Regions from separate parts of the Streptomyces sp. NPDC003077 genome, predicted to be linked through region 1. Evidence: riboswitches for the same ligand, from Rfam matches in the RefSeq annotation. Region 1 holds a riboswitch; the other holds the start of a gene.
What was found. A riboswitch is a leader RNA that binds a small molecule or an ion and turns the genes downstream of it on or off. The one in region 1 is predicted to bind cobalamin.

Region 1 (5,938 bases):
TTCACGGTGACCGACGGCAAGGTCACCGTGGACATCTCCGGCGTCGCCGACATCGCCAAGGTGACCTGGCCGCGGAACTGCGCCCCGACCGGCACGACCGCGGTGTGCGACGTACCCGGGATCCCGCTGGGCGGCGGCGACCTCGGGGAGCAGGTCCCCCTGACGGTGCGCGCGGCCGACGGCGCCGCGTCCGGGGCCCAGGGCAGGATCACCTACGAGGCGACGGCCGTCGGCGGCCCCGACGGCACGCTCACCGCGCCCCGCGACAGCTTCTCCACCACGCTCACGGTCGGTTCCGGACCCGACCTGGCGATCGCCGACATCCCGCGGATCGAGCACGCCACCCCCGGCGACACCAGGACGATCCCCTTCAAGCTGACCAACAACGGCAACGAGAGCGCGCACGGCTTCACGGTGAAGCTGATGTCCACCTACGGCCTGCGGAAGCTGACCGAGTACGACGCGTGCACGTCCACGCCGCGTGACGGTGGCGACGTGTCGCCGATCTCGCACACCACCTGTTCCTTCGACCGGGAGCTGGCGCCGGGTGAGTCCTTCGAACTGCCCGCGCCCCTGCGGGTGGAACTCGCCCGGCACGCGCTGAACGAGCGGCTCGACATCAGCGTCGAGCCGGGCGCGGGCGCCCAGGACCTCAAGTCCGAGGACAACTACAGGTCGGTGCTGATCGACGCGGACAACACCGCGGACTTCTCCGTGACCGGCGCCCCGGTCTCCGGCGCGGCGGGCGAGACGGTCACGGCCCGGGTCACGTTCGCGAACAACGGCCCGGGGTGGGTGGGCAACCTCGGCTCCGGCGACGCGGTCGCCACCCTCAGCCTGATCGTTCCCAAGGGCACCACGGTCACCGGCGTCCCGGAGGGCTGCGAGCCGCGCACCCTCTCCGGCGGATTCCTGTCGCGGCCGACGGGCGCCCCGCGCTACGACTGCGACCTGCCGTACTGGGTGCTGGAGAACACGAAGCGTTCTTACGACTTCTCGTTGCGCGTCGACACCGTGGTGCCCGGCGCGACCGGTTCCGTCAGCCTCCTGCCGCCCTTCGGCGAGAAGCTCCCGCACGACCCGAATGCCGCGAACAACACGGCGGTTGTGACGGTCAACTGACCGCCTCTGAACGGCAGTAGATATGGCCGAGCCGTCAACTGGCGAGGCCGGGCCTCGTGTGAGTGCGGACGGGGCTTGAAGGCGGGGCGGGGCTTGGCAGCGGGCCGGGGCGGGATGGGCGGGGCGCACCACGAAGACCGAGCGCCCTGGAACGCGTCCCGCCCCATCCCCTCACCCCGCGGCCGTCCGCTGCTCCGTGCGGAGGGAGCGGCGCCGCACGGCCCGTAGGTACCGCTGGTGGTCCTCGGGGGTGACCGGGCGCAGTTCGGGTACCGGCCGGGGCGAACGGTCCTCGTCGATGGCGACGAACGTCAGGTGCGCGGTGACCACCTCCACGGTGGGCCCGGAGGCGTTCCACCGCTCGGCGGTCACCCGCACCCCGACGTCCATCGAGGTGCGCCCCGCGTACTCCACCGACGCGTGCGCGCTCAGCAGGTCGCCGGCGTGGACGGGGGCGAGGAAGGACATCCGGTCCACCGAGACCGTCACGGCGGGGCCGTCCGCGTGCCGTCCGGCCGCGGCAGCGGCGGCGTCGTCGATGAGCTTCATGATGACGCCACCGTGGATGGTGCCGTACAGGTTGGTGTCGTGCTCGCTCATGATGTGGGCGAGGGTGACGCGCGAGTCGGCCGGGGCCTTGTGGGCCGGGCCGGTGGTGATGCTGTCCACGGGTGACGTTCCCTCAGTTCTGGGCCGGGTGCGGCGTGCGGGCGGTCGTTCGGGAGGCCGCCGACGTTGGACGGGCCGTTGGACGGGCTGTCGGATGGGCCGCCGGGTGCGTCGTTGGCCGGGGCGCCCCGGCCAGTGTGGGCATATGCCAGCCCCCGGCGGTGGCCCGTTCCCGGCGCTGTACGGGCCCGAGGCGGACGGGCCCGGGGAGGACGAGCCCGAGGCGGACGAGCCCGGGACGGTCGGACACAGGCACTGTGCAGGGGGGAGTGAGGGGACGTTCGGCCACGAGACTCTCCTTCGCGCATCGCGGGGACGATCCCGGCGTGTGTCCGAGGACGAGGACGCGGACGCGAAGGAGCGGCGCACACGGGCGGACACATCGCCGCGCGCGTGTCCACCCGTCGTCGCCGGCCCTCCCGCGAGGCCGCCGAGATCACCGCACGCACCGGTGGCGTACGGGCAGTGGCAGGTCTTCGGACTCGCGGGCGTGCCTGCCGGTCTCCCGGCGGGCACCTACTGGCCGTCGCTTCCCGGGCCCGTCGCCGGGCCCAGTGCGTATGACGGCGGTCGTTCCCGCTCACCGCTGCGGGGCAGTCCCGGATTCCCACCGGGTTCCCTCTTGCGACGCATCCCGCCTGGTGGACGGGGCGAACCGCTGCGGAGCCAGCCTACCCGCCGATTCGAACACGACCGGTCCGGGACGGTGCGCCTCCGTGAATTCGGGACGGCGCGCTGCCGTGAGGCCGGGGGTGGTGCGCTTCCGCGAGGGCCCGGGACGGGCGCGCTTGCGCGAGGGCTGGGACGGCGCGCTGCCGTGAGGCCGGGGGTGGTCCGCTTGCGCGAGGGCGAGGGCGAGGGCGGGGGCGGCGCGCTTCCGTCAGCCCGGGGCGGCGCGCTTCAAAAGAGGCGAAGGCGCTTCAGCCGGTCTCGGTCCCGGTCCCGGTCGCGGAAGGAAGCGCCGCGACGCCGGCCCGCAGGAAGGCCATGGCCACATCGACGTCGGCCTCTGTCGGGCGGGGGCCCAGTTCGTAGATGACGGCCGCCGCGGCAGCCGCCGCCATGCGCGGGCCGAAGTCCCCCAGGGTGCCGCCCTTTTCCTCGGCGAGGATGCGGGCGCCTTCCTCAAGGACGTCGGCCATGCGGGCGAGGCAGGCGGACTTGAGCTGGGGGTTGAGGTCGAACATCCGGTCCATCAGGTCGTCGAGCGCGTCACGGCGGGCGAACTCGTCGCGCAGCCAGTCTTCGAGCGCGTCCACGGTGCTCCGTCCGGGCTCCCGTTCGCGCAGGGCGGTGGCGAGCCGGGCCGTGCAGGCGTCGAAGTGGGCCATCGCCAGGTCGAGCTTGGACGGGAAGTAGAGGGTGACGGTGCGCCGGGAGACCTCCGCGGCCTCGGCGATGTCCGTGATCGTCGTCGCCTCGAAACCGTGGTCGGCGAACAGCTCGTACGCGGCCCGCAGGATCGCCTCCCTGCGCCGGGCCTTGCTGCGTTCCCGCAGACCTTCCACCACCATGCGGGCAATCTAGCACCTGTAGCGAATTTACACTCGGGTGCAATAACGCCATAGAGTGTAAGCCCATACGATGGACGAGCTCTGGAAGGAAGGCGCACATGGCGTCACGCCTGTACGCATGGGCACGGTGGGTGGTGCGCCGCCGCGGCCTGGTCATAGGGGTCTGGCTGTTGCTGCTGGCCGTCATCGGCGGCCTCGGCATCACCCTGCACGGGAAGCCGACCACCGAGTACTCGGTCCCGGGGATCGAGTCGCAGCAGGCACAGGACCTGCTCAAGGAGAGGTTCCCGCAGGCGTCGGGCGGGGTGGCGCGCGTGGTGTTCGCCGCCCCCAAGGGCGACACGCTCACCGACCCCAAGGCCCAGCGGGTCATCGCCGCCGGCCTGAAGGAGGCCGCCGGCACCGAGGGCGTCGTGAACGTCTCCGACCCGCTCAAGACCGGCACCGTCTCCCGGGACCGGACGATCGGCTACGCCGACGTGTCCTTCAAGCAGGGCGCCTCCGACGTGCCGCAGTCGGCCAAGGACGCGCTGTCCCGCGCGATGGACCCGGCCCGCGACGCCGGTTTCCAGGTCGAGTTCGGCGGCTCGGTCATGACGCCGGAGATCGAGGTCGGCGGGCCGGCGGAGATCGTCGGCGTCGTGGTGGCCTTCGTCGTGCTGGCCCTGGCCCTGGGGTCGCTGGTCGCGGCCGGACTGCCGCTGATCACGGCGGCCGTGGGCGTGGCGATCGGCGTGCTCGGCGCGCAGTTCGTCTCCCGCTTCATGGAGATGACCGGCACCGCCACCGCGCTCGCCCTCATGATCGGGCTCGCCGTGGGCATCGACTACGCGCTGTTCATCATCGCCCGGCACCGCGAGCAACTCGCCGATCCGGACGCGGACGTGAACGACTCGATCGCCCGCGCCGTGGCGACCGCCGGCAGCGCCGTCGTCTTCGCCGGCGCCACGGTGATCATCGCGCTGGCCGCGCTGTCCGCGACCGGTATCCCGTTCCTGACGATCATGGGCCTGGCCGCCGCCGTCACCGTCCTGCTCGCCGTGCTCGTCGCCATCAGCCTGGTCCCGGCCGTGCTCAGCCTCTTCGGCGAGCGGCTGCGCCCGCGTCCGCGCCGGCGCTCGCGTCCGGGTCGCGCCGAGCGTGCGCCCGGCGCGTGGGGCATGGCCTGGGGGCGCGCCGTCACCCGCGCGCCGGTGGTCGTCCTGTTGGTCGGCGTCCTCGGCCTGCTGGCGCTCGCGCTGCCGGCCCGCGACCTGCGCCTGGGCCTGCCCGGCAACGCCGCGCAGCCGACCGACACCACCCAGCACAAGAGCTACGACCTGCTGAGCCAGGGCTTCGGCCCCGGCTTCAACGCCACGCTGACCGCCATCGTCGACACCGACGGCATCCCCGCCGAACGGCGCGCCCAGACGGTCAAGGAACTGGGCGCCGCCCTTTCCCACGACCGAGGCGTCGCCGCCGTCGCCCCGCCGATCGCCAACCCCGAAGGCACCCTCGCCGTGATCGGCGTGGTGCCCACCACCGGCCCCGACGACCAGGCCACCACCGACCTCGTCCACCGGCTCCGCGAGCACGCGCCCGACGTCGACCGGGCGGGCGGCACCCTGTACGTCGCCGGTGCGACGGCCGCCGCCATCGACGTGTCCGCCAAGCTCTCCGACGCGCTGCCGCTGTTCGTCGCCATCATCGTGATCCTGGCCCTGGTCCTGCTGGCCCTCGCCTTCCGGTCGCTGCTGGTGCCCCTCAAGGCCGTTCTCGGGTTCCTGCTGTCGATCGCCGCGGCGCTCGGCGCGACCACATGGGTCTTCCAGGACGGCCACCTGGCCGACGCCCTCCAGGTTCCGGCGGCCGGACCGGTCGTCGCCTTCCTGCCCGTCCTGCTCATCGGCGTGCTGTTCGGCCTGGCCATGGACTACGAGGTCTTCCTCGTCAGCCGCATGCGGGAACACTACGAGCACACCGGCGACGCGGCCGGGGCCATCACCCACGGCGTCGCCAGCAGCGGCCGGGTGGTCTGCGCCGCCGCCCTGATCATGGCCGCGGTCTTCGGCGGCTTCATCTTCAACCCCGACCCGATCCTGAAGTCCATCGGCTTCGCCCTGGCCATCGGCGTGGCCATCGACGCCTTCGTCGTACGGATGACGCTCGTCCCGGCGGCCCTGGCCCTCCTCGGCCGCCGCGCGTGGGCCCTGCCCCGCTGGCTGGACCGCGCCATCCCGCACATCGACATCGAAGGCGCCCGCCTGCCGCAGGCCGCTCCCGCCGGACGGGGCGAGGAGCAGGGGCAGGGGCAGAAGGTGGTGGCCGCTCGGTGACGCGGTGACGTGCGCTGACGCGGTGACGCACGCTGATCCGCCGATGACGCGGTGACGCACGCCGATACGGCGGCGGGGCGGGCGCGGGCGACCCCTGTACGGGGGCGCCGGGCGCTCGCCCTGTTGCTTTGCGCGGCTTCCGGCCGCGTGCGTTGCGGCTACGTGCGTTCTGGTGGTGCGCCTTCCGGTTACGCGCCTTGGCGGTTACGTGCCTTCCGGGCATATGGCTTCCTTACGTGCCTTCCGTGACGGTGGACGCGGTTCGGCCCGAGAACGGCAGGGTTGTCTTGATTCTTTCCCCAAGGAGGGGCAAAGTCG
Region 2 (5,235 bases), on a different contig from region 1:
ACTGGAGCTCCTCGTCGAGCCCGAAGAGGTCGAAGTGCCCGGCCTCCGCGCCCTTGCCGACGACCAGCTCCACTCGCCCCCGGGAGAGCTGGTCCAGCGTCGCGTAGTCCTCGGCGACCCGGACCGGGTCCAGGATCGCCACGACGGTGACGCCGGTCATCAGCCGGATGCGGCGGGTCCGGGCGGCGAGCGCGCCGAGGAGCACGGTGGGGCTGGACGAGAGGTAGTCCCCCGCGTGCCGCTCCCCGACGGCGTACGCGTCGAAGCCGAGCCGCTCGGCCTCCACGCCGATGTCGACGACCTCCGCCAGCCGGTCGGCGGCGGAGCCGAGTTCTCCGGTGAGGGGGTGCGGGGCGTGACCGATGATCGTGAGGACCGAGAACTTCATGGGGTGACCGGCCTTCCTGGGGGTCGTCATACGGGGGGACTGCGGTGGTCTGCCGGGCCCGGCGTTCGGCGCGGCGGCGCTGCTCCGGACGGGAGCCGGGCCCGGGAGCGTCCCCCGGGCCCGGCCCGTTCAGCTCATCCGGCTCCCGCCCCGTCGACGAGATGCTTCTCGAACGGGAGCGAGTCGAGGCTCTCCGGATCGGCCGCCGTGTCGAACAGCGGCGTGTAACCGGCCGACAGATACAGGGCCTTGGCCTCCGGCTGGCGCGACCCGGTGGTCAGGAAGACCCGCCGGTAGCCGCGGGCGCGCGCGATCCGTTCCAGTTCGGTGACGACGCGCCGTGCCAGTCCGCGCCTGCGGTGCGCCGAGTGCGTCCAGATCCGCTTCAGCTCGGCCCCGGTCGCGTCGTACCGGCGGAACGCGCCCCCGGCGACCGGATCGCCGTCCTCCAACAGGAGCAGCAGCACACCGTCCGGGGGCGCGAAGTCCCCGGCGGGGTAACGGGTCATCTCCCGGCGGGCACTCGCGCCGTAGCGTCTGAGGTACTCGTCCTCCAACTCGGCCAGCATCGGCCGGGCCAGCGGGTGACCGGCCCCGACCCGCGCCCAGGTGGCGCCGGCGGGCTCGGCGACGGACGTCATCAGCGGGCCGCCGCGACGGGCCGGGCGTCGGCGGCCTGGCGGGCGGCGTCGCGCTTGGCGACCTCCTCGCGCACCAGCGGGATCACGTACCGGCCGAAGTCGATGGCGTCGGACAGCAGGTCGTAGCCGCGCGCGGAGAGGATGTCCACGCCCAGGTCGTAGTAGTCCAGCAGCGCCTGCGCCACCGTCTCCGGCGTGCCCACCAGGGCGTTGGAGTTGCCCGCGCCGCCGGTGGCCGCGGCGGTCGGGGTCCACAGCGCCCGGTCGTAGCGCTCGCCCGCCTCCGCGATGGCGACCAGCCGCTGCGACCCGGCGTTCTCCGGCGCGTCCCGGTGCCTGCGGGCGAGCGGGGAGTCTCCCTGCGCCGTACGGGCCTTGATCGCGCCGACCGTGCGGTGGGCCTTCTCCCAGGCCAGTTCCTCGGTCGGGGCGATGATCGGCCGGAAGGCGACCTGGATGCGGGGCACGTCCGTCCGCCCGGCCGCGCGCGCCGCCTCCTTCACCGCGGCGATCTGTTCCGCGGTGCGCTCCAGGGGCTCGCCCCACAGGCAGTAGATGTCCGCCTCGGCGCCGCCCGCCGCGTAGGCGGCTGCCGACGAACCGCCGAACGAGACGCGCGGGCGCGGCTGCTGGACGGGGAAGACGTCGCTGACGAAGTCGTGGAAGCGGTAGTGCTCCCCCTCGTGGTCGAAGGGCTCGTGCGTCGTCCAGATCTTCTTGACGATGCGGATGTACTCGCGGGTCCGCGCGTAGCGCTCGTCCTTGGTCAGGGTGTCGCCCTCGCGCCGCTGCTCGTGGTCGTTGCCGCCGGTGATGAAGTGGACGGTGAGCCGCCCGTCGCTGATCTGGTCCAGCGTGGCGAACGTCTTGGCGGCGAAGGTCGGGTAGGAGACGTTCGGCCGGTGCGCCAGGAGGATCTGGAGCCGGTCCAGGTGGGAGGCGAGGTACGCGGCGGCCGGCGCCGGGTCGGGCGATCCGGCGCCGTACGCGAACAGGACCCGGTCCCAGCCGTGGTCCTCGTGGGCGCGGCCGAGCCGGAGGGTGTACTCCTTGTCGAACGCGGGGCCGGAGCGGGCCCGGGTTTCGGAGCCGTCGTTGGTGGCGGCGATGCCGAGGAATTCGACCGGCATGGGAGACCTTTCGCGCGAAGGGCGGGGGAGGAACCGCGTCGGGCCGGTGGCCGCGTACGCGGGGGACGACGACCGGGGCGTGCGGGGGCACGGCGGGGGCGAGGCTGCCGCGCGGGCGTCGCCGAGCGGGCCCGCCGGACGGTCGTCGGCGGGTGGGGCCTGCGATCGTCAGCGGGAACGCGTCAGTGAACGCCGGCGGACGTCGTCAGCGGACGTCAGCGCGGGGTGTCGCCAGGGGAGGGCAGCCGGTGCTCGGCGGTACGAAGACGCGCCGCCGCGAGGAAAACGGCCGTACGGTGCGCCGACGGAAAGAGATGCCGCTCGGGCGGCCTGCTGCCGGGGACGTCGTCAGACGCAACACGAGGCGGACCACACCCGACCGAAGTCGATGTGGCCGCGGATAACCAGCGGCAGCGGCTTCTGCATGACCTCAGTGGAACACCGCCGTTCGACGGAAGTCAACTGCTGTTCGAATGGCGGGTGGTGGGGTCCGGGGTGCCGGGTCGGTGACGGGTGTCGCGCGGGCCGCCCGAAGACGATCATGGGCGGCAACCGGCAACCGGCAACCGGCAACCGGCAACCGGCACCCGGCACCCGGCACCCGGCACCCGGTGTCCGTGGACGGTGCTTCGCGACCATCTGCGGACGGGCGTCGCGCGGGCCGCTCGAAGACGATCACGGATGGCACCCGGCACCCGGCACCCGGCACCCGTGGACGGTGCTCCGCGAGTATCCGTTATCCGTTCACGGCGCTCCGCGGAGATCGCACGCCCTCGTGATAGACGGCCACCCAAGGCAGCGGCCCGCGCACGGCCCGCCCCGCACGAGACCCGCCCCCGCACAAGATCACCATCCGCGCCCGGCAGCCCCGGCCAGCGCCCGGAGAGGGAGGTGAAAACCCCTCGTGATAGCTTTCCGGGGCCAGTCATACCCGCAGATCAGGGCCAGGGAATCCGGTGCGAATCCGGAGCTGACGCGCAGCGGTGAGGGTGACGGGCGGAGCACGGCCACTGGATCGACATCGGTATCTGGGAAGGCGCCCCGTCCGCGTGATCCCGAGTCCGAAGACCTGCTGGCACCTCCGTCCGCGGCCGGGCGGGGGATCGTGACCCAGGCTCCGCGTACGAGCCGTGAGACGCAGAGGGAACGTGTGTCCTCCATACCCCGCCGTGTTCGCCTGTCCGCCCTGCTCGGGATCGGCATCCTGCTGCTGACGGCCTGCGGCGGCGGCCCGGCGCCCGCGGCGAAGTCCGGCGGCGGCGACGGATACCCGCTCACCCTGACGAACTGCGGCCGGAAGGTCACGGTCGAGCGGCCCCCGCGCCGTGCCGTCTCCCTGGACCAGGGTTCGACGGAGATCCTGCTCTCCCTGGGGCTCGCCGACCGCATGGTGGGCACCGGCACCTGGACGGACCCGGTGCTCAAGGGCCTGGAGAAGGCCAACGCGAAGGTGCCGCGGCTCGCCGACCGCTACCCCTCCTTCGAGAAGGTGCTCGACAAGGAGCCCGACCTCGTCACCGCGTCGTTCCTCTACACCGTCGGCAAGGGCGGCGTGGCACCCCGCGAGCGGTTCGCGGAGCTGGGCGTCCCGGCGTACGTGTCGCCCGGCGACTGCGCGGACAAGGACAACAGCGGCGACGGCGACGGCGTCCGCACCAAGCCCCTCACCATGGACACCGTCTACGGGGAGGTGCGCGACCTCGCCAGGATCTTCGGGGTGGAGGAGCGCGGCGAGAAGCTCGTCGGCGACCTGAAGGCCCGGGTGCGCGCGGCGACGAAGGACATCGACGCCTCCAAGGCACGGGTGCTCTACTGGTTCGCCAACTCCGACGCTCCCTATATGGCGGGCTGCTGCGGTGCCCCCGGCGTCATCACGCGGGAGCTCGGCGCGAAGAACGTCTTCGACGACACCCGCGAGGAATGGCCGCAGATCAACTGGGAGACGGTCGCCGACCGCGACCCGGACGTCCTGGTCCTCGGTGACCTGACCCGCAAGTCGCAGAGCGCCGAGAGCGCCCGGAAGAAGATCGAGTTCCTGGAGTCCGACCCGGTGACCCGGAACATGACCGCCGTCAAGAAGAAGCGCTACGTCCTGCTCAGCGGCCAGGCGATGAACCCCACCATCCGCACCGTCGAAGGCGTCGAGAAGGTCGCGGCGGCGCTCCGCGACTACGGGCTCGCCCGATGACGGCGACGCGTACTCCGGAACGGACCGCGCCCCCTGCGCGCAGGGAGGCGCGAGTGCTGCGGCGCGGGCTGCTGTGGGCGCTCGGGGGCGCCGCGCTGGTGATGTCGGTCGCCATCGCCGTCACCATCGGCCCCGCCGACCTCTCGGTCGCCGACGTGGGGTCCGCGGTGTCCGCGCACCTCTTCGGCGGCGAGTCCGGCACCTCCGCGATCCGTGACGGCATCGTGTGGAACCTGCGGATGCCGCGGACCGTCCTGGCGGCCCTCTGCGGCGCCGGGCTCGCCCTGTGCGGCGCGGTGATGCAGTCCCTGCTGCGCAACCCGCTCGCCGACCCCTTCGTCCTCGGCGTCTCCTCCGGCGCCTCGACCGGCGCCGTGGCGGTCGTCGTCCTGGGGGTCGGCGGGGGAGCGGTGTCCGTCTCGGCGGGCGCGTTCCTCGGTGCCGTCTGCTCCTTCGGGCTGGTCCTGCTGCTCAGCCACACCCTGGGCGGCACCACGGACCGGGTGGTCCTCTCCGGTGTCGCCGCCATGCAGCTCTTCTCCGCGCTCACCTCGTTCGTCGTCCTGACGGCCGCGGACGCCGAGGAGACCCGCGGCGTGCTCTTCTGGCTCCTCGGCTCGCTCAGCGGGGCGGGCTGGCAGGACGTGTGGCCCGCGCTGGCCGTCCTCCTCCTGACGCTGCTGGTGTGCGGCGGGCACGCCCGCACGCTCGACGCCTTCGCCTTCGGGCAGGACGCGGCGGCGAGCCTGGGCGTGACGGTGGCCCGGACCCGGCTGGTGCTGCTGTGCGTGACGGCGCTCCTGACCGCGGTGCTGGTCAGCGTGGCGGGGGCGATCGGCTTCGTGGGCCTGGTGCTGCCGCACATCGCCCGCGCCCTGGTGGGCGCCG

Region 2: linked by a shared signal. The riboswitch ahead of ABZX96_RS27690 (ABC transporter substrate-binding protein) and the one ahead of ABZX96_RS02830 (acyl-CoA thioesterase) in region 1 are both predicted to bind cobalamin.

Annotation. Positions count from the first base shown of each region.
Region 1 is NZ_JBEXNM010000003.1:380-6,317, forward strand. Features, by position in the region: gene ABZX96_RS02825 (hypothetical protein) at 1-1,122, shown strand, start outside; gene ABZX96_RS02830 (acyl-CoA thioesterase) at 1,294-1,791, opposite strand; cobalamin riboswitch at 2,241-2,466, opposite strand; gene ABZX96_RS02835 (TetR family transcriptional regulator) at 2,712-3,305, opposite strand; gene ABZX96_RS02840 (MMPL family transporter) at 3,404-5,620, shown strand.
Region 2 is NZ_JBEXNM010000051.1:38,988-44,222, reverse strand. Features, by position in the region: gene ABZX96_RS27705 (LLM class flavin-dependent oxidoreductase) at 1-388, opposite strand, end outside; gene ABZX96_RS27700 (GNAT family N-acetyltransferase) at 523-1,029, opposite strand; gene ABZX96_RS27695 (LLM class flavin-dependent oxidoreductase) at 1,029-2,159, opposite strand; cobalamin riboswitch at 3,065-3,251, shown strand; gene ABZX96_RS27690 (ABC transporter substrate-binding protein) at 3,310-4,347, shown strand; gene ABZX96_RS27685 (iron chelate uptake ABC transporter family permease subunit) at 4,344-5,235, shown strand, end outside.